One region of the Psychrobacillus sp. FSL K6-1464 genome, then DNA from elsewhere that is predicted to be linked to it. Evidence: a T-box and tRNA genes for the amino acid it is inferred to sense, from the RefSeq annotation. Region 1 holds a T-box; the other holds one or more tRNA genes.
What was found. The T-box of region 1 lies ahead of proS (proline--tRNA ligase). A T-box ahead of a tRNA ligase gene usually reads a tRNA of that ligase, here a tRNA-Pro.
Positions count from the first base shown of each region.

Region 1 (15,333 bases):
AGGCATTATTCATTATACCAAAATTATTGTTACTTCCTCACCCCAAATGCTTAAAGGACGACTTCAATTATTTCAAGAGCAACTTTTCTTTGAAATGGACGACAAGCCCGTAAATGATTTCGCGGGGATTAAAGAATGGAGAGCTCTCTGGAAAAAGTTCGGAGCAGATCCTAATCGTTATCGCCCTTCAATGGAAGCTATGTATAGAAGGATTGCAAAACAAAATTATATCACACCCATGCATTCTGCTGTAGATTTAAACAACTTCTTCTCTATGCAATATGAAATTCCAATGGGTATATATGATGTGGCGAAAATTCAAGGTGAAACAAACATCACTATTGGAACCGTAAAAACAACTTATGTCGGGTTAAATGGCAGAGATAATACATTAAAAAATATTATAACTCTACAGGATGAGGCAGGGCCATTTGGAAGTCCATTTGTAGACTCTGCGCGAACAGCTGTAACAGAAGATACTACAGAAGCATTACAAATCGTATTTCTACGTCCTTCCTTTAAGGTAGAGGAAAGTAAGAAATTACTTGAATCTATGGCTTCCATGTTTACTCAAATACATGGTGGTGATTTTAAAACAAATATTTTAAATACAAACTTTCATACGAGCAAAGGAGAATTATAATGGTCCTCAATATTTGGTTTAATAGATGGTTTTCAACTGTTTCACACTACATGGAGTTGATACGTCATAATCCCGATCAACAAGAATTTATCATTCATGGAACACATCCTAATTCTGACACTGTATATTTCAATTATTGTGATGTGTTTAGTACAGAGCCAGATATTGAGGGTGAGGATTATATACAGTTTTGCTTAGACTATTGTATACAAAATCAGATTCATATATTTGTTCCACGAAAAGAAAACGTGCTTATATCTCGGCACTTAGAAAAGTTCGAAGACATCGGTGTGTCAGTGTTGGTTTGTCCGGATGGTGATTTAATGGCCATGGTTGATAACAAAGCAGCGATGTATCTATCTTTACAAAACCAAGAAAAGGAAGGTAACTTTATCGTTACTATTCCATCCTATCAAATTGTTAACAATGCGCAGGAATTTAAAGAAGCCTATGAACAATTAAGTAGGGATAATACGAAACTATGCATTAAACCTGTCATTGGAGAAGGAGCAAGCGGATTCCGAATTATTGATAATGATGCAGATACGATTCCTTTTATATTCAATACTGCTTCTTCTCAAAAAATTTCATATGAAACTGCTCTTAGAATCTTACAAACGCAGGAGCATTTCCCGGACTTAATGGTTTTGGAATATTTGGATGGCTATGAGTATAGTATCGACTGTTTAGCTGATGCAGACGGAACACTACTTACCGCAATACCTAGGAAAAAAGGAAATGGACGTATTCGAGAAATTGAATACAACAAAGATTTAATCGAAATCGCAGAGAAAATGGCAATACAATATAAAATTCCTTATGTATTTAATATCCAAGTTAAATACAAAGACGGTATTCCTAAGCTACTAGAGATTAATCCCCGCATGAGTGGTGGATTGCACATCAGCTGTCTAGCAGATATCAATTTCCCCTACTATGCTATTAAATTATTGCTAGGTAATCAGTTGGAGCCTCTTTATCCTAAATTTGGTTTGAAAGCAACACACATAGAACAGCCAGTAATCCTATCTTCAGAAGATTCTTCGGTTTTAGTTTAAGTAGACAAAATGGTGAAATTAGAAAAGGAGTGATTATTGATGGTAAATTTGAACAAGATTGAGCTTAAGAAAAAGGGACAGTCCATTAATCTTACTAAAAACAACAATAATATCGGAGAAATTTTAGTAAATCTCCAATGGGATCAACAAGTTAAAGCAAAATCTACTGGATTCCTTTCTTCCCTACTCGGTGGAAAACCTAAAGGTGTAGACTTAGACCTAGGTTGCTTATATGAATTAAATAACGGCGAAAAAGGCTGCGTACAAGCTTTAGGTAACGCTTTTGGCACACTAAAGCAAGCACCCTATATGGAACTCGATGGTGATGATCGTACTGGTTCCCTATCAGGAGGAGAAAACCTGAGAATTAACGGAAATAAAATAACAGATATAAAAAGAATTTTGGTGTATTCATTTATCTATCAAGGGGTAGCCAATTGGGCAGAAGCAGATGGAGTTGTTACATTAACATATCCGGCTGGCCCAGCTATTGAAGTGAAGCTAGATGAACATCGTAATGGACAAATAATGTGTGCAGTCGCAATGATTGAAAATGTAAATAATGAGACATTTAAAATTGAACGCTTAGTAGAATACTTCAAGGGTCATAAAGAGATGGATCATGCGTATAACTGGGGTATGAATTGGGTAGCAGGATCAAAATAATATGTTTCGTCATCAAAAAAAACAACCACTTAGGGTTGTTTTTTTTAATCACTACTATTTTTTAGTAGGCACGACCGAACCATACAGTATGTTTCGAATCCTTCCCACAGTTAATACATGTTGCTTTTTCAGCTGGTGGGTTGAATGGAATATTACGAGTCGTAAATTTCGTTTCATTCTTCACATTCTCTTCACAAGCATCCTCCCCACACCATCCTGCAAGAATCCATCCAGGAATTGTGCCATTTTCCGTTGAATCCGTAAGATGTTGTTTTAACTGCTCTAGAGAATCTACATTTGTATGGGAATTCTCATCACGGAATGCACGAGCTTTCTCCAGTAAACGTGTTTGCATAGTAGTTAACTCTTCTTCAATACGTTCTACTATAACAGCAATTTCTACTGATTCTTTTTCTGTCAGGTCACGTACTTTGATCAACGCTTGATTGTTCTCTAAATCACGAGGTCCTAATTCAATACGAACCGGTACACCTTTTAGCTCCCATTCATTGAATTTATAACCAGGAGATTGATCTGAATCATCAAGACGAACACGGATACCTTTTGCTTTCAATGCTGCATATAGCTCATCTAGTTTCTCCATAATTGCAGGGTTCTTCTTCCAAGGACCCACAGGAATTAGCACTACTTGAGTTGGTGCAACACGTGGAGGTAATACAAGACCCTGTTCATCACCATGTACCATAATAACTGAACCGATTAAACGAGTAGATGTTCCCCAAGATGTTGTATGCACATGCTGATGCTTGTTTTCTTTGTTTAAGTATTTGATATCAAATGCTTCCGCAAATTTTGTTCCAAGGTAATGAGAAGTCCCAGCTTGAACTGCTTTTCCGTCTTTCATCATAGCTTCGATAGAATAGGTATCTACAGCTCCTGCAAAACGTTCGGAAGGTGTTTTTTGACCATCATATACTGGAATTGCTAAAAGCTCCTCTACAACCTCTTTATAGATGTTAAGCATCTGCATTGTTTCCTGACGTGCCTCTTCCTCGTCTACGTGTGCTGTATGTCCTTCTTGCCATAAAAATTCAGAAGTACGGATAAACGGAAGTGTTTTCTTTTCCCAACGAAAAACGTTAGCCCATTGGTTAATAAGAACTGGCAGATCACGATAACTCTTAATCCAATTCGAATACAAATGACCAATCATTGTTTCTGATGTTGGGCGTAATGCTAAACGCTCTTCTAATTTTTCACCAGCTGCCTCAGTAACCCATGGTAATTCTGGCGCAAACCCTTCAATATGATCCTTTTCTTTTTGGAAAAAAGACTCAGGAATTAGCATTGGGAAATAAGCATTACGGTGACCTGTTTCTTTAAAACGTCTGTTCATCTCATCTTGAATATGCTCCCAAATTTCAAAGCCATCTGGTTTAAAAGCAATACACCCACGAACTGGTGTGTAATCCATTAAATCTGCCTTCTGAATCGTGTCAATATACCATTTAGTAAAATCGTTTTGCTGTTGATTTGTCATTTATATTCCTCCTATTTACATCAATGAAAAAAGCACAAAGTCATCCTCGTAAAAGGACGTCTCTGTGCTGAATAGACGTGGTACCACCTTAGTTTAGCTTTAAAATTTTAAGCCCTCTAAACGTTTGTTAACGAAAACGAGTCGGTTATGTTTACATAACATCTCCGTGATAGGTTTCAATAAGAAGCGGTGGTATAGCTTTCAGCATTGGCTATACTTTCTGTTTCACAATTCTCATTTACTTGGTCACTTCGTAGATTGTATTACTAATAATATACCAAATATCCTACTTTAATACAATGTGAATAAAGCTCTGCTAATAATTTTATGTTTTTTTATAAAAGAGCAAGCCTTGGAACTTGCGATTATCTTAGGCGAACTTGCGATTAAAAAATTCTAATTTGCGATTTGCGGTTAGTATCTTGCGATTCACCCATTTAAACACTTTCGAGTATCTTAACCTATAAAACTTTTTCATGGAGGAATTGGCGTGGGTTACTTTGTAAACGTAGAACAAGGTGTTAATTTATTTGTAGAGGATATTAATCCTAGTGCAAGCAAGACAATTGTATTTTTACATGGTTGGCCTTTAAACCATGAACAATTCGAATATCAGTATGATGTTCTCCCATCAATGGGTTACCGCTGTATAGGTATTGACTGGAGAGGTTTTGGAAAGTCAGATAGACCAATCCATGGTTACAACTTTGACAGACTAGCAGATGACATCCATGCAGTAGTTAAATCACTCCAGTTAACCAACTTTACTCTAGCTGGCCATTCTACAGGAGGAGCAATCGCTATACGATATGCGACTCGTCACAATGCTTACGGATTATCGAGACTGATTCTAATAGACGCCGCTGCTCCAACTGGATTTACACAAGAAACAGCGAACCGACTTCTTACAGAAACATTAAACGACCGACCTAAAATGATGCAAGGTGTAACAGATACTTTTTTCTTTCAATATATTTCTGCCCCATTCTCTAATTGGTTTAATGGATTAGGACTACAGGCAGCTGGATGGTCCACTGCAGCAATTATCAACACTTTAAGAGATGAAAAGCTTGATACTGATCTTCCTAAAATAACAGTTCCTACATTAATCGTTCATGGTGTGCATGACAAGCTTGTGCCATTTAAACAAGCTCAAGAGCTTAACGAAGCCATAAAAAATTCGCATCTCGTTCCATTTCACTATAGCGGACATGGGCTTTTCTGGGAAGAACGAGAAAAATTTAACGAGCTAATCAAACAGTTTGTTGGATAGGTTTTACTTACTATTAGAATTGGTTCACGGGAGGGCTTAATAAGCTATCTTGTGAATCTTTTCAAACTCTACCTTTAAGAGTCTCACTTACTAAAGTACATATATAGTTTAAAAAATTAAATGAAAGTGGATCTTTATCAAACAATAATAAATTTTACATGTTTGCACGAGCAAACTTATATGCAACTAGATTTAACAACTTTGTATCCCCTCCCGAAATGCAAAGTTCAATTACACTTCTAGTTTTATTTCTCATCACCTGTAACAGTAGTATATAATGAACGTTACAAACATATCTAAGGAGTACGAGTTCATGCAAACATTGAAAAAACTTTCCGATCGACTCTTTTACCTGCCTCCATATCAAAAGACAGATCGACCGATATTAGCTGCTATTGTAGGGGACAAACAGACTCTACTGATTGATGCTGGTAATTCTTCTAATCATGCTAAATACTTTAAAGAGCAATTAGCTTCCTATCATCTCACAGGGGATATTCTGGCTCTCACACATTGGCATTGGGATCATGTATTTGGCTTACGTGAAATGGATGTTCCTTCAGTTGCCAATTCCATGACCTATAACAAAGTAAAAGAACTTCAAAAGCTATCATGGGAAGATAAGGAGTTGGATGGACGTGTCGAAGCAGGGATTGAAATTCCTTTTTGTGCAGATGCGATAAAGCTAGAGCTAGGAAGTATGCGAGAAGTTATCATACCAGATCCCACTATCATTTTTGACAAGCAAATCAAACTTAATATAGGTGGGGTTACCTGTATCATTGAACATGTTGGTGGAGATCATTCACCTGATTCGAATCTCATTTATATAGCAGAGGAAAAGACATTATTTCTTGGTGACTGTCTCTATGCAAATATGTACGCAGAAAAGTGGCATTATACCATTGAAAAGATGTATAAGCTTTTGGAGAAAATTGAAGGCTATGACGCAGAAATCTTCTTCCTATCTCATCATCCAGCACCTTTAACAAAGGATGAATTTACTTCCTTTGTATCATTATTAAAGACAAGTGCAGAATTAACAAATAAACATAAAGGAAAAATAGAGGCAATTGTAGAAGAGATGTCCTCTCTTTTTGACCGTGACGTGACGGAAGACGATTTAGAAATAATCGAGTACTTTGTAAATGGTTTTGCGTAACATGTATCGTTGCTAAAGAGAATTGCACTAAATTCCAAAGGAGTACGGAGTTTGCCATGTTGATTCCTAACTATTGTAGGAACACACTAAATGATCAAAAGCTTTGTGTTAGTTCATAAACATATAAAGCCCAAGAGGTGATTTCTCTTGGGCTTATTCTTACTACTATTGAAACCGTGAGTAATTTCTTTTTCTATTTATAGTACAACTATGTTATCTACATTTTCCCAAAAAAAGAACCCTTGAAATATCAAGGGTTCTTTGCTTTTATACCGGTGGCCGGGGTCGAACCGGCACATCCAGAGGATACGGGATTTTGAGTCCCGCGCGTCTGCCAATTCCGCCACACCGGCAAAATAAATACTAGGCAGTTATTAAATCATTTTTAAAAATTGGAGGCGGCAACCGGATTTGAACCGGTGATAAAGGTGTTGCAGACCTGTGCCTTACCACTTGGCTATGCCGCCGTAAAGTAATTGGAGCGGAAGACGAGGTTCGAACTCGCGACCCCCACCTTGGCAAGGTGGTGTTCTACCACTGAACTACTTCCGCAAACTGGGGTACCTGGATTCGAACCAGGGCATGATGGAATCAAAATCCATTGCCTTACCGCTTGGCTATACCCCAATGGGGCGACTGAGGGGAATTGAACCCCCGAATGCCGGAATCACAATCCGGTGCGTTAACCACTTCGCCACAACCGCCACAAATAAAAAAAGAGCTAACTACTAAGGAATATGGGGCGACTGAGGGGAATTGAACCCCCGAATGTCGGAATCACAATCCGATGCGTTAACCACTTCGCCACAACCGCCATTATTCAAAGCTAACTAAAAAAAATTGGCAGGGGCAGTAGGAATCGAACCCACATCAAAGGTTTTGGAGACCTCTATTCTACCGTTAAACTATGCCCCTAAAAACTGGTGGTGGGGGACGGATTCGAACCGCCGAACCCGAAGGAGCGGATTTACAGTCCGCCGCGTTTAGCCACTTCGCTACCCCACCAGTGTATGGTGCCGGAAAAAGGACTTGAACCCTCAACCTACTGATTACAAGTCAGTTGCTCTACCAGTTGAGCTATTCCGGCTTATAAATATGGTGGCTCAGGACGGAATCGAACCGCCGACACAAGGATTTTCAGTCCTTTGCTCTACCGACTGAGCTACTGAGCCAAATTTGATTGTGCTAAGCTGCGAATCTCTTTGTCAGCTTCATTCGTTCAGTTAGTCACGTACTTTAGTACGTTTCTTCCATCACTCAATCGCTTCCTCGACCTTCTTGCTTATCACCAATCTTTTAAAAAATGGCGGTCCCGACCGGGATCGAACCGGCGATCTCCTGCGTGACAGGCAGGCATGTTAACCGCTACACCACGGGACCATTTGGTTGCGGGGACAGGATTTGAACCTGCGACCTTCGGGTTATGAGCCCGACGAGCTACCACTGCTCCACCCCGCGACAATACTATAATTGCTAATTTGTTTCAAAAGAAATGGTGGAGGATGACGGGCTCGAACCGCCGACCCTCTGCTTGTAAGGCAGATGCTCTCCCAGCTGAGCTAATCCTCCTGGGTAAAATTACGATAATCTTCGCATCTCTGCGTCAACTTCATTCGTTCAATTTAATAAATGGTGACCCCTACGGGATTCGAACCCGTGTTACCGCCGTGAAAGGGCGGTGTCTTAACCGCTTGACCAAGGGGCCATACTTTTATGTAGAAAACTAATCTGGCGGAGAGCAAGGGATTTGAACCCTTGAGACAGTTTAACCCGCCTACACGATTTCCAATCGTGCTCCTTCGGCCACTCGGACAGCTCTCCTAAAATGGCTCCGAAGGTAGGACTCGAACCTACGACCAATCGATTAACAGTCGATTGCTCTACCACTGAGCTACTTCGGAATAATACAGCCTAGCAACGTCCTACTCTCACAGGGGGAGACCCCCAACTACCATCGGCGCTGAAGAGCTTAACTTCCGTGTTCGGTATGGGAACGGGTGTGACCTCTTCGCCATCATCACTAGACCTTATTAATTTGAAAGACAATACTTAGTATAACAAAACTAGAAAATAATTCAAGCTTTTTTTTATATTTTTTTTGTACTTTCAAAACTGGATAAACGACATTGTTACGTTAAACAAAATTTGGTTAAGTCCTCGATCGATTAGTATTCGTCAGCTGCACGTGTCGCCACGCTTCCACCCCGAACCTATCTACCTCATCGTCTTTGAGGGATCTTACTTACTTGCGTAATGGGAAATCTCATCTTGAGGGGGGCTTCGTGCTTAGATGCTTTCAGCACTTATCCCGTCCACACATAGCTACCCAGCGATGCTCTTGGCAGAACAACTGGTACACCAGCGGTGTGTCCATCCCGGTCCTCTCGTACTAAGGACAGCTCCTCTCAAATTTCCTACGCCCACGACGGATAGGGACCGAACTGTCTCACGACGTTCTGAACCCAGCTCGCGTACCGCTTTAATGGGCGAACAGCCCAACCCTTGGGACCGACTACAGCCCCAGGATGCGATGAGCCGACATCGAGGTGCCAAACCTCCCCGTCGATGTGGACTCTTGGGGGAGATAAGCCTGTTATCCCCGGGGTAGCTTTTATCCGTTGAGCGATGGCCCTTCCATGCGGAACCACCGGATCACTAAGCCCGTCTTTCGACCCTGCTCGACTTGTAGGTCTCGCAGTCAAGCTCCCTTCTGCCTTTACACTCTTCGAATGATTTCCAACCATTCTGAGGGAACCTTTGGGCGCCTCCGTTACACTTTAGGAGGCGACCGCCCCAGTCAAACTACCCGCCTGACACTGTCTCCTACCCGGGTTACGGGTATGGGTTAGAATTTCAATACAACCAGGGCAGTATCCCACCGACGCCTCCTCCGAAGCTGGCGCTCCGGGCTCTAAGGCTCCTGCCTATCCTGTACAAGTTGCACCAAAATTCAATATCAAGCTATAGTAAAGCTCCACGGGGTCTTTCCGTCCTGTCGCGGGTAACCTGCATCTTCACAGGTACTATAATTTCACCGAGTCTCTCGTTGAGACAGTGCCCAGATCGTTACGCCTTTCGTGCGGGTCGGAACTTACCCGACAAGGAATTTCGCTACCTTAGGACCGTTATAGTTACGGCCGCCGTTTACTGGGGCTTCAATTCGCACCTTCGCTTGCGCTAAGCACTCCTCTTAACCTTCCAGCACCGGGCAGGCGTCAGCCCATATACTTCACCTTACGGTTTTGCATAGACCTGTGTTTTTGCTAAACAGTCGCCTGGGCCTATTCACTGCGGCTCTTCTAGGCTATGAACCCAAAAGAGCACCCCTTCTCCCGAAGTTACGGGGTCATTTTGCCGAGTTCCTTAACGAGAGTTCTCTCGCTCACCTTAGGATTCTCTCCTCGACTACCTGTGTCGGTTTGCGGTACGGGCACCTTTCACCTCGCTAGAGGCTTTTCTTGGCAGTGTGAAATCAGGAACTCTAGACATACGTCCTCGCCATCACAGCTCAATGTTAAAGAATGCGGATTTGCCTACATTCACACCTTACTGCTTGGACATGCATAACCAACAGCATGCTTACCCTATCCTTCTGCGTCCCCCCATTACTCAAACGGTGGTTTGGTGGTACAGGAATATCAACCTGTTATCCATCGCCTACGCCTATCGGCCTCGGCTTAGGTCCCGACTAACCCTGAGCGGACGAGCCTTCCTCAGGAAACCTTAGTCATACGGTGGACGGGATTCTCACCCGTCTTTCGCTACTCATACCGGCATTCTCACTTCTAAGCGCTCCACCAGTCCTTCCGGTCTGACTTCAACGCCCTTAGAACGCTCTCCTACCACTGATACCAAAGGTATCAATCCACAGCTTCGGTGATTTGTTTAGCCCCGATACATTTTCGGCGCAGCGTCACTCGACCAGTGAGCTATTACGCACTCTTTAAATGATGGCTGCTTCTAAGCCAACATCCTGGTTGTCTAAGCAACGCCACATCCTTTTCCACTTAACAAATACTTTGGGACCTTAGCTGGTGGTCTGGGCTGTTTCCCTCTTGACTACGGATCTTATCACTCGCAGTCTGACTCCCAAACATAAATCATTGGCATTCGGAGTTTGTCTGAATTCGGTAACCCGGGATGGGCCCCTAGTCCAAACAGTGCTCTACCTCCAAGATTCTAACGTTTGAGGCTAGCCCTAAAGCTATTTCGGAGAGAACCAGCTATCTCCAGGTTCGATTGGAATTTCTCCGCTACCCACACCTCATCCCCGCACTTTTCAACGTGCGTGGGTTCGGACCTCCAGTAAGTGTTACCTTACCTTCATCCTGGACATGGGTAGATCACCTGGTTTCGGGTCTACGACCACATACTCATTCGCCCTATTCAGACTCGCTTTCGCTGCGGCTCCGTCTTCTCGACTTAACCTTGCATGGGATCGTAACTCGCCGGTTCATTCTACAAAAGGCACGCTATCACCCATTAACGGGCTCTAACTACTTGTAGGCACACGGTTTCAGGATCTATTTCACTCCCCTTCCGGGGTGCTTTTCACCTTTCCCTCACGGTACTGGTTCACTATCGGTCACTAGGTAGTATTTAGCCTTGGGAGATGGTCCTCCCAGATTCCGACGGAATTTCACGTGTTCCGCCGTACTCAGGATACACTCAAGAGAGAATGAATTTTAGACTACGGGGCTTTTACCCTATCCTGCGGACCTTTCCAGATCGCTTCGTCTAACTCATTCCTTTGTAACTCTATGTAGAGTGTCCTACAACCCCAAAAGGCAAGCCTTTTGGTTTGGGCTATTCCCGTTTCGCTCGCCGCTACTCAGGGAATCGAATTTTCTTTCTCTTCCTCCAGGTACTTAGATGTTTCAGTTCCCTGGGTGTGTCTCAGATGCGCTATGTATTCACGCAAATGTACTGCTCCATTACGAACAGTGGGTTTCCCCATTCGGAAATCTCCGGATCAAAGCTCACTTACAGCTCCCCGAAGCATATCGGTGTTAGTGCCGTCCTTCGTCGACTCCTAGTGCCAAGGCATTCACCGTGCGCCCTTATTAACTTAACCTAAAAGTTAAAAAGTCTTACACGTTGTGATTACGTAAATAATCACAACAGAATTTCTTGTTGTTTATTGTTTCAATGTCGTTTTATCCAGTTTTCAAAGAACAAATAATAATCTTTGGTGGAGCCTAGCGGGATCGAACCGCTGACCTCCTGCGTGCAAGGCAGGCGCTCTCCCAGCTGAGCTAAGGCCCCGGGGTTTAAAAAGGGTATGGTGGGCCTAAATGGACTCGAACCATCGACCTCACGCTTATCAGGCGTGCGCTCTAACCAGCTGAGCTATAGGCCCTCTTTGAATTTCCATATAATAAATATGAACATTCAAAACTGAACTGCAAAACGTTAAGATACGAATAAAGATTCGTATTCCGATATTATCCTTAGAAAGGAGGTGATCCAGCCGCACCTTCCGATACGGCTACCTTGTTACGACTTCACCCCAATCATCTGTCCCACCTTCGGCGGCTGGCTCCCGTAAGGGTTACCCCACCGACTTCGGGTGTTACAAACTCTCGTGGTGTGACGGGCGGTGTGTACAAGGCCCGGGAACGTATTCACCGTGGCATGCTGATCCACGATTACTAGCGATTCCGGCTTCATGTAGGCGAGTTGCAGCCTACAATCCGAACTGAGAACGGTTTTATGGGATTTGCTCACCCTCGCGGGGTTGCGACCCTCTGTACCGTCCATTGTAGCACGTGTGTAGCCCAGGTCATAAGGGGCATGATGATTTGACGTCATCCCCACCTTCCTCCGGTTTATCACCGGCAGTCACCTTAGAGTGCCCAACTAAATGCTGGCAACTAAGATCAAGGGTTGCGCTCGTTGCGGGACTTAACCCAACATCTCACGACACGAGCTGACGACAACCATGCACCACCTGTCACCGCTGTCCCCGAAGGGAAAAGCCTATCTCTAGGCCGGTCAGCGGGATGTCAAGACCTGGTAAGGTTCTTCGCGTTGCTTCGAATTAAACCACATGCTCCACCGCTTGTGCGGGCCCCCGTCAATTCCTTTGAGTTTCAGTCTTGCGACCGTACTCCCCAGGCGGAGTGCTTAATGCGTTAGCTGCAGCACTAAGGGGCGGAAACCCCCTAACACTTAGCACTCATCGTTTACGGCGTGGACTACCAGGGTATCTAATCCTGTTTGCTCCCCACGCTTTCGCGCCTCAGCGTCAGTTACAGACCAGAAAGCCGCCTTCGCCACTGGTGTTCCTCCAAATCTCTACGCATTTCACCGCTACACTTGGAATTCCGCTTTCCTCTTCTGTACTCAAGTCCCCCAGTTTCCAATGACCTTCCACGGTTGAGCCGTGGGATTTCACATCAGACTTAAAGGACCGCCTGCGCGCGCTTTACGCCCAATAATTCCGGACAACGCTTGCCACCTACGTATTACCGCGGCTGCTGGCACGTAGTTAGCCGTGGCTTTCTAATGAGGTACCGTCAAGGTACGAGCAGTTACTCTCGTACTTGTTCTTCCCTCACAACAGAGTTTTACGATCCGAAAACCTTCTTCACTCACGCGGCATTGCTCCATCAGACTTTCGTCCATTGTGGAAGATTCCCTACTGCTGCCTCCCGTAGGAGTCTGGGCCGTGTCTCAGTCCCAGTGTGGCCGATCACCCTCTCAGGTCGGCTACGCATCGTCGCCTTGGTGAGCCGTTACCTCACCAACTAGCTAATGCGCCGCGGGCCCATCCTGTAGTGACAGCGAGATGCCGTCTTTTAACATCTCCCCATGTGAGGAAATGGATTATTCGGTATTAGCCCCGGTTTCCCGGAGTTATCCCAATCTACAGGGCAGGTTGCCCACGTGTTACTCACCCGTCCGCCGCTAAATCAGAAGAAGCAAGCTTCTTCGTCATTCGCTCGACTTGCATGTATTAGGCATGCCGCCAGCGTTCGTCCTGAGCCAGGATCAAACTCTCCATAATAGTTCACTTTCAGTATGCAGAGCATATTGAGAGCGAACAAATTAGAACTAGTTTAAAAGCTCATTTTGTTTTGCTGGCATCATCATTAAATGATGTCCAAAATTGTTTTGCTATCATCCTAACTAAGTTAGTTGAAAGCTATGTTTCTTAACGTTTTGCATGTTCAGTTTTCAATGTTCATTTTGTTGTGTCGTTTTTTGCGACTTCTCTAATTTACCATCGTACTCGTTAAGTGTCAAGAAGTTTTTCTAAAAAACTTTTTCACTATTATTTGTTTGAAATAGTTTGTGTTGTTTTTGACGACGCTTATTATAATACCATGCATTTATTTATTATGTCAACAATAAAAACGAACAAATTTCATTGTTCGTTTTTAAATGTTGTTTCTACATCATCACTTTGTAGTATCTATGCATGATCGCGTTGCTTTTGGTTTGCTGTTCTTCAATTGAAATATACCCTTTATCTATTAGAAACTCGATGAAAACCTCTAAATCTACAGAGTAGTTTTTAAGCTCTTCTTGCTCATGAATTTCTTGGATCGTCCAAAACTCTTTTGACCCAAGTACTTCTATAATGTGTTGCGCTCCATCTTTTGATCGGGAATGAATCAAAAAGTCACTCGCTAAAAACAAAAGCTCTAATCTTTTTTCTAATGATTCATCACTAGAGATTAACTCATCGTACAATTTATATATAGAAGGATCTAATGCTTTTACTTGATTCCATACCATCACTTCTGGATGCATACCATTTTCAAAAACAGCTAATCGTGCTAGATGATGTAAAGAATCTACCATATGATTATAGGCATCTAAGAAATTACGTTGTTCAAAAAATAGCTTCCCTTCTAAATACCGTCTCGTTAGTTTGGCAAACTCTATACCCATTCGAGCTTTTCTTCCGTTTATCGGAAATACGTATAGCTCTTGTTTTAAACTTTCTACATATTCATTGCGATCAAATACCACACGACCGTTGATTAACCAATCCACCAGTTTCGGGTTAGTTCCCAACAAGAGCCATTTTCTTAACTGCTTTTCTGTAATTATATGAAGCGCAGTTTTTTTATCCTCATACGTATAATGCTTTGTAAAAACAGGTACCTCAGATTCTTTCGTTAATATTAATAAAATAGAGTCAAACATATCTGTAATAGGACTAAAATCTGCCCGTTTCTCTACTAAAATAACACCAAGTGTATTAGGTTCACTTGCTCTTTCTTGATAAATCGGTCTCAATAACGCTTCCAAAATGAAGCCTCCTTTATTTACTTCTACTATAAATTTTCGACAACTTTTCTATATTTCCTTCTATCAATTCATTCCTAACTTAACTTTATACTAAAATATGATATAGTGTATGTAGAAATTAGGAGGCTGAAAAATGAAACCCTATAAAAACAAAATAAATCGTATACGTTCGTTTGCACTTGGACTTATATTCTTTGGTTTTATCATTATGTACGGTGCAATCTTTTTTAAAGATAACGGTATATTAGTTACCATTTTCGTAACGCTGGGGCTACTATCTATTTTAGCTAGTACAGCAGTCTATGGCTGGATTGGATTATTATCAACAAAAGCAGTGCCTGTTGTATGTCCTAACTGTGGTAAGCATACTAAAGTATTAGGTAGAGTAGATATGTGTATGTATTGTAAAGAACCTTTAACGCTAGATCCTAATCTTGAAGGTCAAGAATTTGATGAAGCATTGAATAAAAAAAGATAATGGACACTTTGCTTTTTTAGCAAAGTGTTTTTTCTATTCTAAGTAGGTAGAAGGTGGAAGTGAAAATGCTATGTTTTCAAATAAAAAACCGAGCGTGTCTTACTACGCTCGGTTTTGCTTATTGAACTTTAGTTGCATGCTCTTTGCATGTTGGACAAACACCGTAAATTTCCATTCGATGATAACTTACATCAAACCCAGTTAAATGAGAAGCTAAATGTTCTACTTCATCTAATCCAGGATAATGAAAATCAACAATTTTACCGCAAGCGTCGCAAATCATATGATAA
Region 1 is NZ_JBBOOP010000001.1:2,847,395-2,862,727, forward strand. It holds gene MKX39_RS14445 (B3/B4 domain-containing protein) at 1-643, shown strand, start outside; gene MKX39_RS14450 (ATP-grasp domain-containing protein) at 643-1,701, shown strand; gene MKX39_RS14455 (TerD family protein) at 1,741-2,367, shown strand; gene proS (proline--tRNA ligase) at 2,429-3,868, opposite strand; T-box leader at 3,918-4,132, opposite strand; gene MKX39_RS14465 (alpha/beta fold hydrolase) at 4,359-5,141, shown strand; gene MKX39_RS14470 (MBL fold metallo-hydrolase) at 5,455-6,303, shown strand; tRNA gene MKX39_RS14475 (tRNA-Leu) at 6,574-6,656, opposite strand; tRNA gene MKX39_RS14480 (tRNA-Cys) at 6,697-6,770, opposite strand; tRNA gene MKX39_RS14485 (tRNA-Gly) at 6,781-6,855, opposite strand; tRNA gene MKX39_RS14490 (tRNA-Gln) at 6,859-6,930, opposite strand; tRNA gene MKX39_RS14495 (tRNA-His) at 6,932-7,007, opposite strand; tRNA gene MKX39_RS14500 (tRNA-His) at 7,042-7,117, opposite strand; tRNA gene MKX39_RS14505 (tRNA-Trp) at 7,145-7,218, opposite strand; tRNA gene MKX39_RS14510 (tRNA-Tyr) at 7,225-7,308, opposite strand; tRNA gene MKX39_RS14515 (tRNA-Thr) at 7,315-7,390, opposite strand; tRNA gene MKX39_RS14520 (tRNA-Phe) at 7,400-7,475, opposite strand; tRNA gene MKX39_RS14525 (tRNA-Asp) at 7,608-7,683, opposite strand; tRNA gene MKX39_RS14530 (tRNA-Met) at 7,687-7,761, opposite strand; tRNA gene MKX39_RS14535 (tRNA-Val) at 7,797-7,872, opposite strand; tRNA gene MKX39_RS14540 (tRNA-Glu) at 7,934-8,008, opposite strand; tRNA gene MKX39_RS14545 (tRNA-Ser) at 8,033-8,124, opposite strand; tRNA gene MKX39_RS14550 (tRNA-Asn) at 8,130-8,204, opposite strand; rRNA gene rrf (5S ribosomal RNA) at 8,213-8,328, opposite strand; rRNA gene MKX39_RS14560 (23S ribosomal RNA) at 8,449-11,377, opposite strand; tRNA gene MKX39_RS14565 (tRNA-Ala) at 11,493-11,568, opposite strand; tRNA gene MKX39_RS14570 (tRNA-Ile) at 11,586-11,662, opposite strand; rRNA gene MKX39_RS14575 (16S ribosomal RNA) at 11,758-13,312, opposite strand; gene MKX39_RS14580 (nucleotidyltransferase-like protein) at 13,699-14,565, opposite strand; gene MKX39_RS14585 (YgzB family protein) at 14,699-15,043, shown strand; gene perR (peroxide-responsive transcriptional repressor PerR) at 15,162-15,333, opposite strand, start outside.

Region 2 (15,333 bases), 2.8 Mb from region 1:
TCGTGTCGTGAGATGTTGGGTTAAGTCCCGCAACGAGCGCAACCCTTGATCTTAGTTGCCAGCATTTAGTTGGGCACTCTAAGGTGACTGCCGGTGATAAACCGGAGGAAGGTGGGGATGACGTCAAATCATCATGCCCCTTATGACCTGGGCTACACACGTGCTACAATGGACGGTACAGAGGGTCGCAACCCCGCGAGGGTGAGCAAATCCCATAAAACCGTTCTCAGTTCGGATTGTAGGCTGCAACTCGCCTACATGAAGCCGGAATCGCTAGTAATCGTGGATCAGCATGCCACGGTGAATACGTTCCCGGGCCTTGTACACACCGCCCGTCACACCACGAGAGTTTGTAACACCCGAAGTCGGTGGGGTAACCCTTACGGGAGCCAGCCGCCGAAGGTGGGACAGATGATTGGGGTGAAGTCGTAACAAGGTAGCCGTATCGGAAGGTGCGGCTGGATCACCTCCTTTCTAAGGATAATATCGGAATACGAATTTTTATTCGTATCTTAACGTTTTGCAGTTCAGTTTTGAATGTTCATTTTATATGAAGATTCAACTCTTGTTCTTTGAAAACTGGATAAAACGACATTGAAACAATAAACAACAAGAAATTCTGTTGTGATTATTTACGTAATCACGACGTGTAAGACTTTTTAACTTTTAGGTTAAGTTAATAAGGGCGCACGGTGAATGCCTTGGCACTAGGAGTCGACGAAGGACGGCACTAACACCGATATGCTTCGGGGAGCTGTAAGTGAGCTTTGATCCGGAGATTTCCGAATGGGGAAACCCACTGTTCGTAATGGAGCAGTACATTTGCGTGAATACATAGCGCATCTGAGACACACCCAGGGAACTGAAACATCTAAGTACCTGGAGGAAGAGAAAGAAAATTCGATTCCCTGAGTAGCGGCGAGCGAAACGGGAATAGCCCAAACCAAAAGGCTTGCCTTTTGGGGTTGTAGGACACTCTACATAGAGTTACAAAGGAATGAGTTAGACGAAGCGATCTGGAAAGGTCCGCAGGATAGGGTAAAAGCCCCGTAGTCTAAAATTCATTCTCTCTTGAGTGTATCCTGAGTACGGCGGAACACGTGAAATTCCGTCGGAATCTGGGAGGACCATCTCCCAAGGCTAAATACTACCTAGTGACCGATAGTGAACCAGTACCGTGAGGGAAAGGTGAAAAGCACCCCGGAAGGGGAGTGAAATAGATCCTGAAACCGTGTGCCTACAAGTAGTTAGAGCCCGTTAATGGGTGATAGCGTGCCTTTTGTAGAATGAACCGGCGAGTTACGATCCCATGCAAGGTTAAGTCGAGAAGACGGAGCCGCAGCGAAAGCGAGTCTGAATAGGGCGAATGAGTATGTGGTCGTAGACCCGAAACCAGGTGATCTACCCATGTCCAGGATGAAGGTAAGGTAACACTTACTGGAGGTCCGAACCCACGCACGTTGAAAAGTGCGGGGATGAGGTGTGGGTAGCGGAGAAATTCCAATCGAACCTGGAGATAGCTGGTTCTCTCCGAAATAGCTTTAGGGCTAGCCTCAAACGTTAGAATCTTGGAGGTAGAGCACTGTTTGGACTAGGGGCCCATCCCGGGTTACCGAATTCAGACAAACTCCGAATGCCAATGATTTATGTTTGGGAGTCAGACTGCGAGTGATAAGATCCGTAGTCAAGAGGGAAACAGCCCAGACCACCAGCTAAGGTCCCAAAGTATTTGTTAAGTGGAAAAGGATGTGGCGTTGCTTAGACAACCAGGATGTTGGCTTAGAAGCAGCCATCATTTAAAGAGTGCGTAATAGCTCACTGGTCGAGTGACGCTGCGCCGAAAATGTATCGGGGCTAAACAAATCACCGAAGCTGTGGATTGATACCTTTGGTATCAGTGGTAGGAGAGCGTTCTAAGGGCGTTGAAGTCAGACCGGAAGGACTGGTGGAGCGCTTAGAAGTGAGAATGCCGGTATGAGTAGCGAAAGACGGGTGAGAATCCCGTCCACCGTATGACTAAGGTTTCCTGAGGAAGGCTCGTCCGCTCAGGGTTAGTCGGGACCTAAGCCGAGGCCGATAGGCGTAGGCGATGGATAACAGGTTGATATTCCTGTACCACCAAACCACCGTTTGAGTAATGGGGGGACGCAGAAGGATAGGGTAAGCATGCTGTTGGTTATGCATGTCCAAGCAGTAAGGTGTGAATGTAGGCAAATCCGCATTCTTTAACATTGAGCTGTGATGGCGAGGACGTATGTCTAGAGTTCCTGATTTCACACTGCCAAGAAAAGCCTCTAGCGAGGTGAAAGGTGCCCGTACCGCAAACCGACACAGGTAGTCGAGGAGAGAATCCTAAGGTGAGCGAGAGAACTCTCGTTAAGGAACTCGGCAAAATGACCCCGTAACTTCGGGAGAAGGGGTGCTCTTTTGGGTTCATAGCCTAGAAGAGCCGCAGTGAATAGGCCCAGGCGACTGTTTAGCAAAAACACAGGTCTATGCAAAACCGTAAGGTGAAGTATATGGGCTGACGCCTGCCCGGTGCTGGAAGGTTAAGAGGAGTGCTTAGCGCAAGCGAAGGTGCGAATTGAAGCCCCAGTAAACGGCGGCCGTAACTATAACGGTCCTAAGGTAGCGAAATTCCTTGTCGGGTAAGTTCCGACCCGCACGAAAGGCGTAACGATCTGGGCACTGTCTCAACGAGAGACTCGGTGAAATTATAGTACCTGTGAAGATGCAGGTTACCCGCGACAGGACGGAAAGACCCCGTGGAGCTTTACTATAGCTTGATATTGAATTTTGGTGCAACTTGTACAGGATAGGCAGGAGCCTTAGAGCCCGGAGCGCCAGCTTCGGAGGAGGCGTCGGTGGGATACTGCCCTGGTTGTATTGAAATTCTAACCCATACCCGTAACCCGGGTAGGAGACAGTGTCAGGCGGGTAGTTTGACTGGGGCGGTCGCCTCCTAAAGTGTAACGGAGGCGCCCAAAGGTTCCCTCAGAATGGTTGGAAATCATTCGAAGAGTGTAAAGGCAGAAGGGAGCTTGACTGCGAGACCTACAAGTCGAGCAGGGTCGAAAGACGGGCTTAGTGATCCGGTGGTTCCGCATGGAAGGGCCATCGCTCAACGGATAAAAGCTACCCCGGGGATAACAGGCTTATCTCCCCCAAGAGTCCACATCGACGGGGAGGTTTGGCACCTCGATGTCGGCTCATCGCATCCTGGGGCTGTAGTCGGTCCCAAGGGTTGGGCTGTTCGCCCATTAAAGCGGTACGCGAGCTGGGTTCAGAACGTCGTGAGACAGTTCGGTCCCTATCCGTCGTGGGCGTAGGAAATTTGAGAGGAGCTGTCCTTAGTACGAGAGGACCGGGATGGACACACCGCTGGTGTACCAGTTGTTCTGCCAAGAGCATCGCTGGGTAGCTATGTGTGGACGGGATAAGTGCTGAAAGCATCTAAGCACGAAGCCCCCCTCAAGATGAGATTTCCCATTACGCAAGTAAGTAAGATCCCTCAAAGACGATGAGGTAGATAGGTTCGGGGTGGAAGCGTGGCGACACGTGCAGCTGACGAATACTAATCGATCGAGGACTTAACCAAATTTGTTTAACGTAACAATGTCGTTTATCCAGTTTTGAAAGAATAAAACTTTTTTAAAATAACTCTTGTATTATTCTACAGAGTTGTTATAATAAAGGATGTCTTTCAAAAGTATTCAAGTCTAGTGACGATAGCGAAGAGGTCACACCCGTTCCCATACCGAACACGGAAGTTAAGCTCTTCAGCGCCGATGGTAGTTGGGGGTTTCCCCCTGTGAGAGTAGGACGTCGCTGGGCTTGCAATAAAATTATATATCCCATGGAGGATTAGCTCAGCTGGGAGAGCATCTGCCTTACAAGCAGAGGGTCGGCGGTTCGAGCCCGTCATCCTCCACCATATATTTACTCCTGCCGGAGTAGCTCAACTGGTAGAGCAACTGACTTGTAATCAGTAGGTTGAGGGTTCAAGTCCTTTCTCCGGCACCACTTTTTTCGAGCCATTAGCTCAGTTGGTAGAGCATCTGACTTTTAATCAGAGGGTCGTAGGTTCGAATCCTACATGGCTCATCACTTTTTATAGTGAATTATATTTTTTGCGGGTGTGGCGGAACTGGCAGACGCACTAGACTTAGGATCTAGCGCCGCAAGGCGTGGGGGTTCGACTCCCTTCACCCGCACCATTTAATTTAATAACCGAGCGGAAGTAGTTCAGTGGTAGAACACCACCTTGCCAAGGTGGGGGTCGCGAGTTCGAACCTCGTCTTCCGCTCCAAAGATTCACTAAAGTGCCGGGGTGGCGGAACTGGCAGACGCACAGGACTTAAAATCCTGCGGTAGGTGACTACCGTACCGGTTCGATTCCGGTCCTCGGCACCACTTTTTTGAAACATTGCGCTCGTAGCTCAATTGGATAGAGCACTTGACTACGAATCAAGAGGTTGCAGGTTCGAGTCCTGCCGAGCGCACCATATAACGGGAAGTAGCTCAGCTTGGTAGAGCACTTGGTTTGGGACCAAGGGGTCGCAGGTTCGAATCCTGTCTTCCCGACCAGTTATTATTTTCGGGGCCTTAGCTCAGCTGGGAGAGCGCCTGCCTTGCACGCAGGAGGTCAGCGGTTCGATCCCGCTAGGCTCCACCATGAACATTGAAAACTGAACATGCAAAACGTTAAGAAACATAGCTTTCAACTAACTTGTTAGGATGATAGCAAAACAATTTTGGACATCATTTAATGATGATGCCAGCAAAACAAAATGAGCTTTTAAACTAGTTCTAATTTGTCCGCTTTCAATGTGCTCTGCATACTGGAAGTGAACTATTATGGAGAGTTTGATCCTGGCTCAGGACGAACGCTGGCGGCATGCCTAATACATGCAAGTCGAGCGAATGACGAAGAAGCTTGCTTCTTCTGATTTAGCGGCGGACGGGTGAGTAACACGTGGGCAACCTGCCCTGTAGATTGGGATAACTCCGGGAAACCGGGGCTAATACCGAATAATCCATTTCCTCACATGGGGAGATGTTAAAAGACGGTTTCGGCTGTCACTACAGGATGGGCCCGCGGCGCATTAGCTAGTTGGTGAGGTAACGGCTCACCAAGGCGACGATGCGTAGCCGACCTGAGAGGGTGATCGGCCACACTGGGACTGAGACACGGCCCAGACTCCTACGGGAGGCAGCAGTAGGGAATCTTCCACAATGGACGAAAGTCTGATGGAGCAATGCCGCGTGAGTGAAGAAGGTTTTCGGATCGTAAAACTCTGTTGTGAGGGAAGAACAAGTATGAGAGTAACTGCTCGTACCTTGACGGTACCTCATTAGAAAGCCACGGCTAACTACGTGCCAGCAGCCGCGGTAATACGTAGGTGGCAAGCGTTGTCCGGAATTATTGGGCGTAAAGCGCGCGCAGGCGGTCCTTTAAGTCTGATGTGAAATCCCACGGCTCAACCGTGGAAGGTCATTGGAAACTGGGGGACTTGAGTACAGAAGAGGAAAGCGGAATTCCAAGTGTAGCGGTGAAATGCGTAGAGATTTGGAGGAACACCAGTGGCGAAGGCGGCTTTCTGGTCTGTAACTGACGCTGAGGCGCGAAAGCGTGGGGAGCAAACAGGATTAGATACCCTGGTAGTCCACGCCGTAAACGATGAGTGCTAAGTGTTAGGGGGTTTCCGCCCCTTAGTGCTGCAGCTAACGCATTAAGCACTCCGCCTGGGGAGTACGGTCGCAAGACTGAAACTCAAAGGAATTGACGGGGGCCCGCACAAGCGGTGGAGCATGTGGTTTAATTCGAAGCAACGCGAAGAACCTTACCAGGTCTTGACATCCCGCTGACCGGCCTAGAGATAGGCTTTTCCCTTCGGGGACAGCGGTGACAGGTGGTGCATGGTTGTCGTCAGCTCGTGTCGTGAGATGTTGGGTTAAGTCCCGCAACGAGCGCAACCCTTGATCTTAGTTGCCAGCATTTAGTTGGGCACTCTAAGGTGACTGCCGGTGATAAACCGGAGGAAGGTGGGGATGACGTCAAATCATCATGCCCCTTATGACCTGGGCTACACACGTGCTACAATGGACGGTACAGAGGGTCGCAACCCCGCGAGGGTGAGCAAATCCCATAAAACCGTTCTCAGTTCGGATTGTAGGCTGCAACTCGCCTACATGAAGCCGGAATCGCTAGTAATCGTGGATCAGCATGCCACGGTGAATACGTTCCCGGGCCTTGTACACACCGCCCGTCACACCACGAGAGTTTGTAACACCCGAAGTCGGTGGGGTAACCCTTACGGGAGCCAGCCGCCGAAGGTGGGACAGATGATTGGGGTGAAGTCGTAACAAGGTAGCCGTATCGGAAGGTGCGGCTGGATCACCTCCTTTCTAAGGATAATATCGGAATACGAATCTTTATTCGTATCTTAACGTTTTGCAGTTCAGTTTTGAATGTTCATATTAATATATGGAAATTCAAAGAGGGCCTATAGCTCAGCTGGTTAGAGCGCACGCCTGATAAGCGTGAGGTCGATGGTTCGAGTCCATTTAGGCCCACCATACCCTTTTTTTGTTTCGGGGCCTTAGCTCAGCTGGGAGAGCGCCTGCCTTGCACGCAGGAGGTCAGCGGTTCGATCCCGCTAGGCTCCACCAAAGATTATAATTTGTTCTTTGAAAACTGGATAAAACGACATTGAAACAATAAACAACAAGAAATTCTGTTGTGATTATTTACGTAATCACGACGTGTAAGACTTTTTAACTTTTAGGTTAAGTTAATAAGGGCGCACGGTGAATGCCTTGGCACTAGGAGTCGACGAAGGACGGCACTAACACCGATATGCTTCGGGGAGCTGTAAGTGAGCTTTGATCCGGAGATTTCCGAATGGGGAAACCCACTGTTCGTAATGGAGCAGTACATTTGCGTGAATACATAGCGCATCTGAGACACACCCAGGGAACTGAAACATCTAAGTACCTGGAGGAAGAGAAAGAAAATTCGATTCCCTGAGTAGCGGCGAGCGAAACGGGAATAGCCCAAACCAAAAGGCTTGCCTTTTGGGGTTGTAGGACACTCTACATAGAGTTACAAAGGAATGAGTTAGACGAAGCGATCTGGAAAGGTCCGCAGGATAGGGTAAAAGCCCCGTAGTCTAAAATTCATTCTCTCTTGAGTGTATCCTGAGTACGGCGGAACACGTGAAATTCCGTCGGAATCTGGGAGGACCATCTCCCAAGGCTAAATACTACCTAGTGACCGATAGTGAACCAGTACCGTGAGGGAAAGGTGAAAAGCACCCCGGAAGGGGAGTGAAATAGATCCTGAAACCGTGTGCCTACAAGTAGTTAGAGCCCGTTAATGGGTGATAGCGTGCCTTTTGTAGAATGAACCGGCGAGTTACGATCCCATGCAAGGTTAAGTCGAGAAGACGGAGCCGCAGCGAAAGCGAGTCTGAATAGGGCGAATGAGTATGTGGTCGTAGACCCGAAACCAGGTGATCTACCCATGTCCAGGATGAAGGTAAGGTAACACTTACTGGAGGTCCGAACCCACGCACGTTGAAAAGTGCGGGGATGAGGTGTGGGTAGCGGAGAAATTCCAATCGAACCTGGAGATAGCTGGTTCTCTCCGAAATAGCTTTAGGGCTAGCCTCAAACGTTAGAATCTTGGAGGTAGAGCACTGTTTGGACTAGGGGCCCATCCCGGGTTACCGAATTCAGACAAACTCCGAATGCCAATGATTTATGTTTGGGAGTCAGACTGCGAGTGATAAGATCCGTAGTCAAGAGGGAAACAGCCCAGACCACCAGCTAAGGTCCCAAAGTATTTGTTAAGTGGAAAAGGATGTGGCGTTGCTTAGACAACCAGGATGTTGGCTTAGAAGCAGCCATCATTTAAAGAGTGCGTAATAGCTCACTGGTCGAGTGACGCTGCGCCGAAAATGTATCGGGGCTAAACAAATCACCGAAGCTGTGGATTGATACCTTTGGTATCAGTGGTAGGAGAGCGTTCTAAGGGCGTTGAAGTCAGACCGGAAGGACTGGTGGAGCGCTTAGAAGTGAGAATGCCGGTATGAGTAGCGAAAGACGGGTGAGAATCCCGTCCACCGTATGACTAAGGTTTCCTGAGGAAGGCTCGTCCGCTCAGGGTTAGTCGGGACCTAAGCCGAGGCCGATAGGCGTAGGCGATGGATAACAGGTTGATATTCCTGTACCACCAAACCACCGTTTGAGTAATGGGGGGACGCAGAAGGATAGGGTAAGCATGCTGTTGGTTATGCATGTCCAAGCAGTAAGGTGTGAATGTAGGCAAATCCGCATTCTTTAACATTGAGCTGTGATGGCGAGGACGTATGTCTAGAGTTCCTGATTTCACACTGCCAAGAAAAGCCTCTAGCGAGGTGAAAGGTGCCCGTACCGCAAACCGACACAGGTAGTCGAGGAGAGAATCCTAAGGTGAGCGAGAGAACTCTCGTTAAGGAACTCGGCAAAATGACCCCGTAACTTCGGGAGAAGGGGTGCTCTTTTGGGTTCATAGCCTAGAAGAGCCGCAGTGAATAGGCCCAGGCGACTGTTTAGCAAAAACACAGGTCTATGCAAAACCGTAAGGTGAAGTATATGGGCTGACGCCTGCCCGGTGCTGGAAGGTTAAGAGGAGTGCTTAGCGCAAGCGAAGGTGCGAATTGAAGCCCCAGTAAACGGCGGCCGTAACTATAACGGTCCTAAGGTAGCGAAATTCCTTGTCGGGTAAGTTCCGACCCGCACGAAAGGCGTAACGATCTGGGCACTGTCTCAACGAGAGACTCGGTGAAATTATAGTACCTGTGAAGATGCAGGTTACCCGCGACAGGACGGAAAGACCCCGTGGAGCTTTACTATAGCTTGATATTGAATTTTGGTGCAACTTGTACAGGATAGGCAGGAGCCTTAGAGCCCGGAGCGCCAGCTTCGGAGGAGGCGTCGGTGGGATACTGCCCTGGTTGTATTGAAATTCTAACCCATACCCGTAACCCGGGTAGGAGACAGTGTCAGGCGGGTAGTTTGACTGGGGCGGTCGCCTCCTAAAGTGTAACGGAGGCGCCCAAAGGTTCCCTCAGAATGGTTGGAAATCATTCGAAGAGTGTAAAGGCAGAAGGGAGCTTGACTGCGAGACCTACAAGTCGAGCAGGGTCGAAAGACGGGCTTAGTGATCCGGTGGTTCCGCATGGAAGGGCCATCGCTCAACGGATAAAAGCTACCCCGGGGATAACAGGCTTATCTCCCCCAAGAGTCCACATCGACGGGGAGGTTTGGCACCTCGATGTCGGCTCATCGCATCCTGGGGCTGTAGTCGGTCCCAAGGGTTGGGCTGTTCGCCCATTAAAGCGGTACGCGAGCTGGGTTCAGAACGTCGTGAGACAGTTCGGTCCCTATCCGTCGTGGGCGTAGGAAATTTGAGAGGAGCTGTCCTTAGTACGAGAGGACCGGGATGGACACACCGCTGGTGTACCAGTTGTTCTGCCAAGAGCATCGCTGGGTAGCTATGTGTGGACGGGATAAGTGCTGAAAGCATCTAAGCACGAAGCCCCCCTCAAGATGAGATTTCCCATTACGCAAGTAAGTAAGATCCCTCAAAGACGATGAGGTAGATAGGTTCGGGGTGGAAGCGTGGCGACACGTGCAGCTGACGAATACTAATCGATCGAGGACTTAACCAAATTTGTTTAACGTAACAATGTCGTTTATCCAGTTTTGAAAGAATAAAACTTTTTTAAAATAACTCTTGTATTATTCTACAGAGTTGTTATAATAAAGGATGTCTTTCAAAAGTATTCAAGTCTAGTGACGATAGCGAAGAGGTCACACCCGTTCCCATACCGAACACGGAAGTTAAGCTCTTCAGCGCCGATGGTAGTTGGGGGTTTCCCCCTGTGAGAGTAGGACGTCGCTGGGCACTAAAAGAAGTCGTTACCGAGTTAAATCGGTAACGACTTCTTTTTACATATTTATGATTTAGTGTGTTTTCAAATTCTTTAACAATAGAATGAATGTTAATCTTAGCTAGTGTTCATGGAATATGTGGGAACCAATACTGTTTGTAATAAAAATGCACACCAAGTGAGTTAGAAATATATCTGCATTCTGGAATTTCAGCGAGATCATTAAAACTCTTCTTTTAAGATAGAGTACATTTTTAAATCTCGATGTTCTCCTTTCACAAATATACCTTTTCTAATTATTCCTTCAAGAGTCATTCCTGCTTTTTCCATTACTCGTGCTGAAGCAATATTTTCTACATCACACCTTGCTTGAACACGAACCAAATCCATTTCTTCAAAGCCAAACTTTACTAATTCCTTTGCTACTTCAGTAGTTAGGCCTTTTCCCCAATAGTCTCTAGAAATAACATATCCGATTTCAGCAATTTTATGATTTGGTTGCCACCAAACAAAATCAATAGTCCCGATAAATTTTCCGTTTTCCTTATATTCGATTCCCCACGGTGACACCTGCTTATTTTCATATTTATTCAATACAAATTCAACAAAACCTTTTGTATCCGCTATTGTTTCATGAGTATTCCAAGTTACATACTTAGATACTTCTTCATCTGAACCGTACAAATACATATCTTCAATATCTTCTTCTGTGACTTTTCTAAGAATAAGGCGTTCTGTTTCTAGGATAGGTAAATCACTATATATTTTCTCAATGTTCATTTAATCCCCTCCATTAATTATAGTCAGAAGTAAAGTAGTAGGTATCATCATCCCATTCTACTATAAAAATCCTTTGTCTTACACATACCCGCAAAAAGTTATCAGCAGTCAGTTCCTCTATAGAAGAAATTTGCCGTCTATCTGCTTTTGTAGCCCGGGACATGGAGGTTGTCTCCAATAATAGCCGGGGTCTCTCTCGTTAGAGTAGGGTACGATGGGCAGTAAAAAGCAATCGTTACTAAGCAAAATGGTAACGGCTTTTTACGTCTATTTTAAAGTACTTCTATATTTTTCTACTAACTACTTGCTGTATTACAATTAAACAGACACAATACGTAGTAACTACATTTATATAGGAGGGTTAAAGTGGCAGTAATATTAGCAGTAGACGATGATATTCATACACTTGAACTAATTTCGATTTATTTATCTCAATCTGGGTACCGTGTTATTAAAGCTGTAAATGGAACAGAGGGATTACATATGTTGGAACGTCAACTTCCAGATCTCGCAATAATTGACGTCATGATGCCTGTTATGGATGGCCTTCAACTAACCAGGTTAATACGAGAACAATACAATATTCCTGTATTGCTTTTAACAGCAAAAGGAAAACTAGAAGATAAAGAAAAAGGATATATTGCTGGGTCAGATGATTATTTAGTAAAACCTTTTGAACCTAAGGAATTGTTATTTCGTATCCGCGCTATTTTAAGAAGGTATGATAAAACAAGCGATGTGAACATCCGCTTTGGTAATATGTTAATCAATCGTAAAAGCTTTGAAGTACTAGTGGGAGAGGAAATTTTAGTTTTACCATTAAAAGAGTTTGAGTTGCTATCTAAGTTGGCTTCTAAACCAAACCAGGTGTTTACTCGAGATCAGTTAATAGAAACAGTATGGGGGATTGATTTTGAAGGAGATGAACAAACATTAAGTGTTCATATAAAAAGGGTAAGAGAGCGACTAACTAAACTAGAAACGTCTGTACAGATTACTACTATCCGTGGCGTGGGTTATAAGTTGGAAGAGTCTATATGATGAAAACTTTATATAGTAAGTTCGTGTGGATGACCCTGTTGATAATGATCGCTAGTGGAACGTTGGGATTTATGGTAGTAAATACGTATTACCACCACAATCTTAAGGAGAAAAATGATGAAAAAAATGTATTAGTTGCAAGATCAATTGTTGAAAGTATTAATATGTCTAATAGTGAGCTGGATCCTCTTCTCCACTCATTAGGCAATACGGGATATCAGTTATACGTCGTAGGCGAAAATGGGTTTAAAAGAGCTTACGGGGGTGAATTTCGAGTTCAGAAGATTGATCAGACAATTGTTGAAAGTGTTTTAAGTGGGGAAACTTATCATGGTATGAGAGAGTTTCCTAAAGAAACTTTTATAACAGGTTATTTTTCAAATGAATTAACTAATACGGTTGGTGTCCCGTTTACCTACGGAGGGGAAAATTATGCTTTATTTCAACGACCGAATATTAAATTCTTATTCAATGAAATTCATCTGTTATTAGGTGGATTAGTGGCGATAATGATTATTTTAAGTGTGATAGCGATGTTGGTAGTGGCTAAAATAATGGTTGTGCCGTTAACTAAATTGACGATAGCAACAAATAAAATAGCTAATGAAGATTTCCAAGCAGAGTTACCGGTATATCAGCGAGATGAAATAGGACAACTAGCAGATAGCGTTCGAAATATGGCCAAGCAACTGGATGCAACTGATCGGTACAAAAAGGAATTCATCTCCAGAGTATCCCATGACTTTCAAACACCACTTTTGAATATACAAGGATATGCTCATTTATTAAAAGAGGGAGATCTAAACCCGATTGATCATTTAAAGTACGTTACAATTATTCAACAAGAATCCAAGCGGCTCTCAAATGTTATGAAGCAGCTACTAGTACTTACTTCATTTGATCAAGCTCACAGCCTTACAAAAAAAGAATTCTTTTCACTAGATATTCAGTTAAAACAAGTCATTCAAAAATTTAGGTGGCTACTGGATGAAAAAGAGATATCTATTAATATAAAGTTAAGACCTGTAATTATATACGGTGATAGTGAAATGCTTGAGTATGTTTGGGAAAATATTATTTCTAATGCTATAAAGTATAATCACTCTCCGGGGGAAATACATATTGCTTTAGAAGAAAGAGAAGAATTTGTAACTGTCACTGTTCAGGACACGGGAAGTGGGAGTAAGCATACTAAATATAACCAATGGACTGAAAGATTTTATAGAGAGGATGAGGCTCGTTCTACTCAGATTGAGGGAAGTGGACTAGGTCTAGCGATTGTTCAGGAAGTTATACAATCACATGAAGGTATTCTTTCTTTTGAAAGTGTTGTACCTCATGGAACCAAAGTAATTATCCAATTAAACAAGCTGTAATTATCTGTTCATCTTCCGTTCACTTTCAACTTGTATAGTACCTCTTATAAGGAAATACAATAGGAGGTACAGTTATGAAAAATAAACGGAACTGGCTAGTTATTATAGTTAGTTGGCTTATAGTGTTAGGATTACTTTCGTTCTTTGCTCCTTCCAGTAAAGAAGTAGCAAGTACATCAAAAAATAGTGGACTTCCAGAAACTTCTTTGTCGATTCAAGCAGATAAAGTTATAAAAGAAAATTTTTCTAGTAATGAAGGAATACCTCTAATCATTGTTTTCGAGAAATACAAGGCTAATACTGAGGAAGAAATCCAAAGTGTATTAGAATTAATGGAACAAAATTACACAAGTATAACGAAGTTTTCTAAAATTCCTTTGGAGCAAAGAGGTTCTTTTGTGTCTGAAGATAAAAAAACATTCTTTGTGCCTTTAATCTTAGAAGGAGAATTAGAAAGCAAAGAGATTCATAAAAAAGTAGAAGAAATAAAGAGTAATGTATCTCACATTATCCCATCTGATTTTAATATTTATTATACTGGACCTGCTGGAATCGCAAGCGATACAATTGAGCTATTTTCAGAAGCAGATGTAGTTTTACTCCTAGCTACAGTAGCGATTATTTTTATCCTACTAATTATTATTTATCGTTCATTCATACTTGCTATTATTCCTTTAATTGGAGCAGGGATAGTGTATGGAGTAGTGGATAGAATTATTGGTCTTACTGGTAAGTTCACATCTATTACGATTGAAAGTCAGGCACTGTCAATTATGACGATCTTGTTGTTTGCCGTGATAACGGATTATTCCCTATTGGTATATGCGAGATATAAAGAAGAGCAAGACATGAAGATAGCACTTACTAAAACGAAAGAAACCATTCTTTATAGTGGTGGAACTATTTTGGTAGGTGTTGCAACACTTGCTTTTGCCCTCTATGAACCATATCGAAATTTTGCTCCAGTGTTTGCGATTGCAATAGTTATTATGTTAATCGCAGGGCTTACATTATTGCCAGCATTGTTTGCAGTAGTAAAAACACCGAAAAAAGGAGAAAAAACAACAAAGATTTGGGAAAATGTCGGATATATTAGTACTAGCAAACCATGGAAAGTAGCAATACCAATTTTGTTACTGCTAGGTATTGGTACGTGGCATGTAACAACAATCTCCTATTCATACGATTTATTGGCATCATTCCCAGAGGAGTTATCTTCTAGAGAAGGCTTTGCGAAACTTGGAGATGCATTTTCCGCTGGGGAAATAGCACCAACAACAATTCTCATAAAGTCAAAAGATGAGAATACGATTGCCAATATTCGAGAGAAGATAGAAGGTAGACCACTAATAAATGAGGTACGACCATCTCCTTCCAAAAGCGATCTATACACACAGTTTTCCATCATTTTAAAAGCAAACCCTTATAGTATGGAGGCTTTGAATGAGGTCGAAACAATAAGGGCTGAATTGAAAGACAGCCAGGTTTTAGTAAGTGGTGAGACAGTGAAACAAGTAGATATCCGAGAGATTAATAATAGAGATACCTTACTTGTAATGGGATTGATGACGTTATTAATCGGATTAATACTAGTCTTTCAATCTCGTTCTATTCGGGCATCCTTGTTGATGATATTCTCTATTTTGTTGTCATTCGGAGCAGCTTTAGGATTTTCCACATGGATTTTTGAGTTATTTTACGGATATATGTCTTTTAGTTATCGAATCCCACTTTACACGTTTGTTTTTTTGGTAGCACTAGGTGTAGATTACTCAATTATGTTAATGAGTAGGTTGAAAGAAGAACGAAAACAGTATGATGAACGAATGGCAATTGCGAAGGCTGTGGAAAAAACAGGTGGTGTTATTTCTTCAGCAGGATTAATACTTGCGGCTACCTTTGCCGTTTTAATATCACAGCCAGTTATAGAGCTTAAACTATTTGGTTTCGCTGTCGCAGTTGGGGTATTGTTGGATACGTTTATCGTTCGACCGTTATTATTACCTGCGTTATTAACAATTACAACGAAAAATAGGGGGAAATGAATATGCAAAAAAGATGGAGTATACGACTAGTTCGAGCAGGAGCATTATTTGGATTATTGGGAGCGTATCTTGGTTCTCATATGGCAGGTGCGGGATCATATGCACTTCGTCCAATTCATGCCCATATATTATTGGTAGGGTGGTTATCATTGT
Region 2 is NZ_JBBOOP010000001.1:90,771-106,103, forward strand. It holds rRNA gene MKX39_RS00435 (16S ribosomal RNA) at 1-474, shown strand, start outside; rRNA gene MKX39_RS00440 (23S ribosomal RNA) at 670-3,598, shown strand; rRNA gene rrf (5S ribosomal RNA) at 3,719-3,834, shown strand; tRNA gene MKX39_RS00450 (tRNA-Val) at 3,859-3,934, shown strand; tRNA gene MKX39_RS00455 (tRNA-Thr) at 3,948-4,023, shown strand; tRNA gene MKX39_RS00460 (tRNA-Lys) at 4,032-4,104, shown strand; tRNA gene MKX39_RS00465 (tRNA-Leu) at 4,133-4,217, shown strand; tRNA gene MKX39_RS00470 (tRNA-Gly) at 4,235-4,309, shown strand; tRNA gene MKX39_RS00475 (tRNA-Leu) at 4,325-4,413, shown strand; tRNA gene MKX39_RS00480 (tRNA-Arg) at 4,429-4,505, shown strand; tRNA gene MKX39_RS00485 (tRNA-Pro) at 4,511-4,587, shown strand; tRNA gene MKX39_RS00490 (tRNA-Ala) at 4,600-4,675, shown strand; rRNA gene MKX39_RS00495 (16S ribosomal RNA) at 4,855-6,408, shown strand; tRNA gene MKX39_RS00500 (tRNA-Ile) at 6,503-6,579, shown strand; tRNA gene MKX39_RS00505 (tRNA-Ala) at 6,597-6,672, shown strand; rRNA gene MKX39_RS00510 (23S ribosomal RNA) at 6,788-9,716, shown strand; rRNA gene rrf (5S ribosomal RNA) at 9,837-9,952, shown strand; gene MKX39_RS00520 (GNAT family N-acetyltransferase) at 10,161-10,718, opposite strand; gene MKX39_RS00525 (response regulator transcription factor) at 11,085-11,759, shown strand; gene MKX39_RS00530 (sensor histidine kinase) at 11,756-13,135, shown strand; gene MKX39_RS00535 (MMPL family transporter) at 13,210-15,180, shown strand; gene MKX39_RS00540 (hypothetical protein) at 15,183-15,333, shown strand, end outside.
Region 2: it has a tRNA-Pro gene. The T-box ahead of proS (proline--tRNA ligase) is inferred to sense a tRNA for this amino acid. The anticodon was not compared.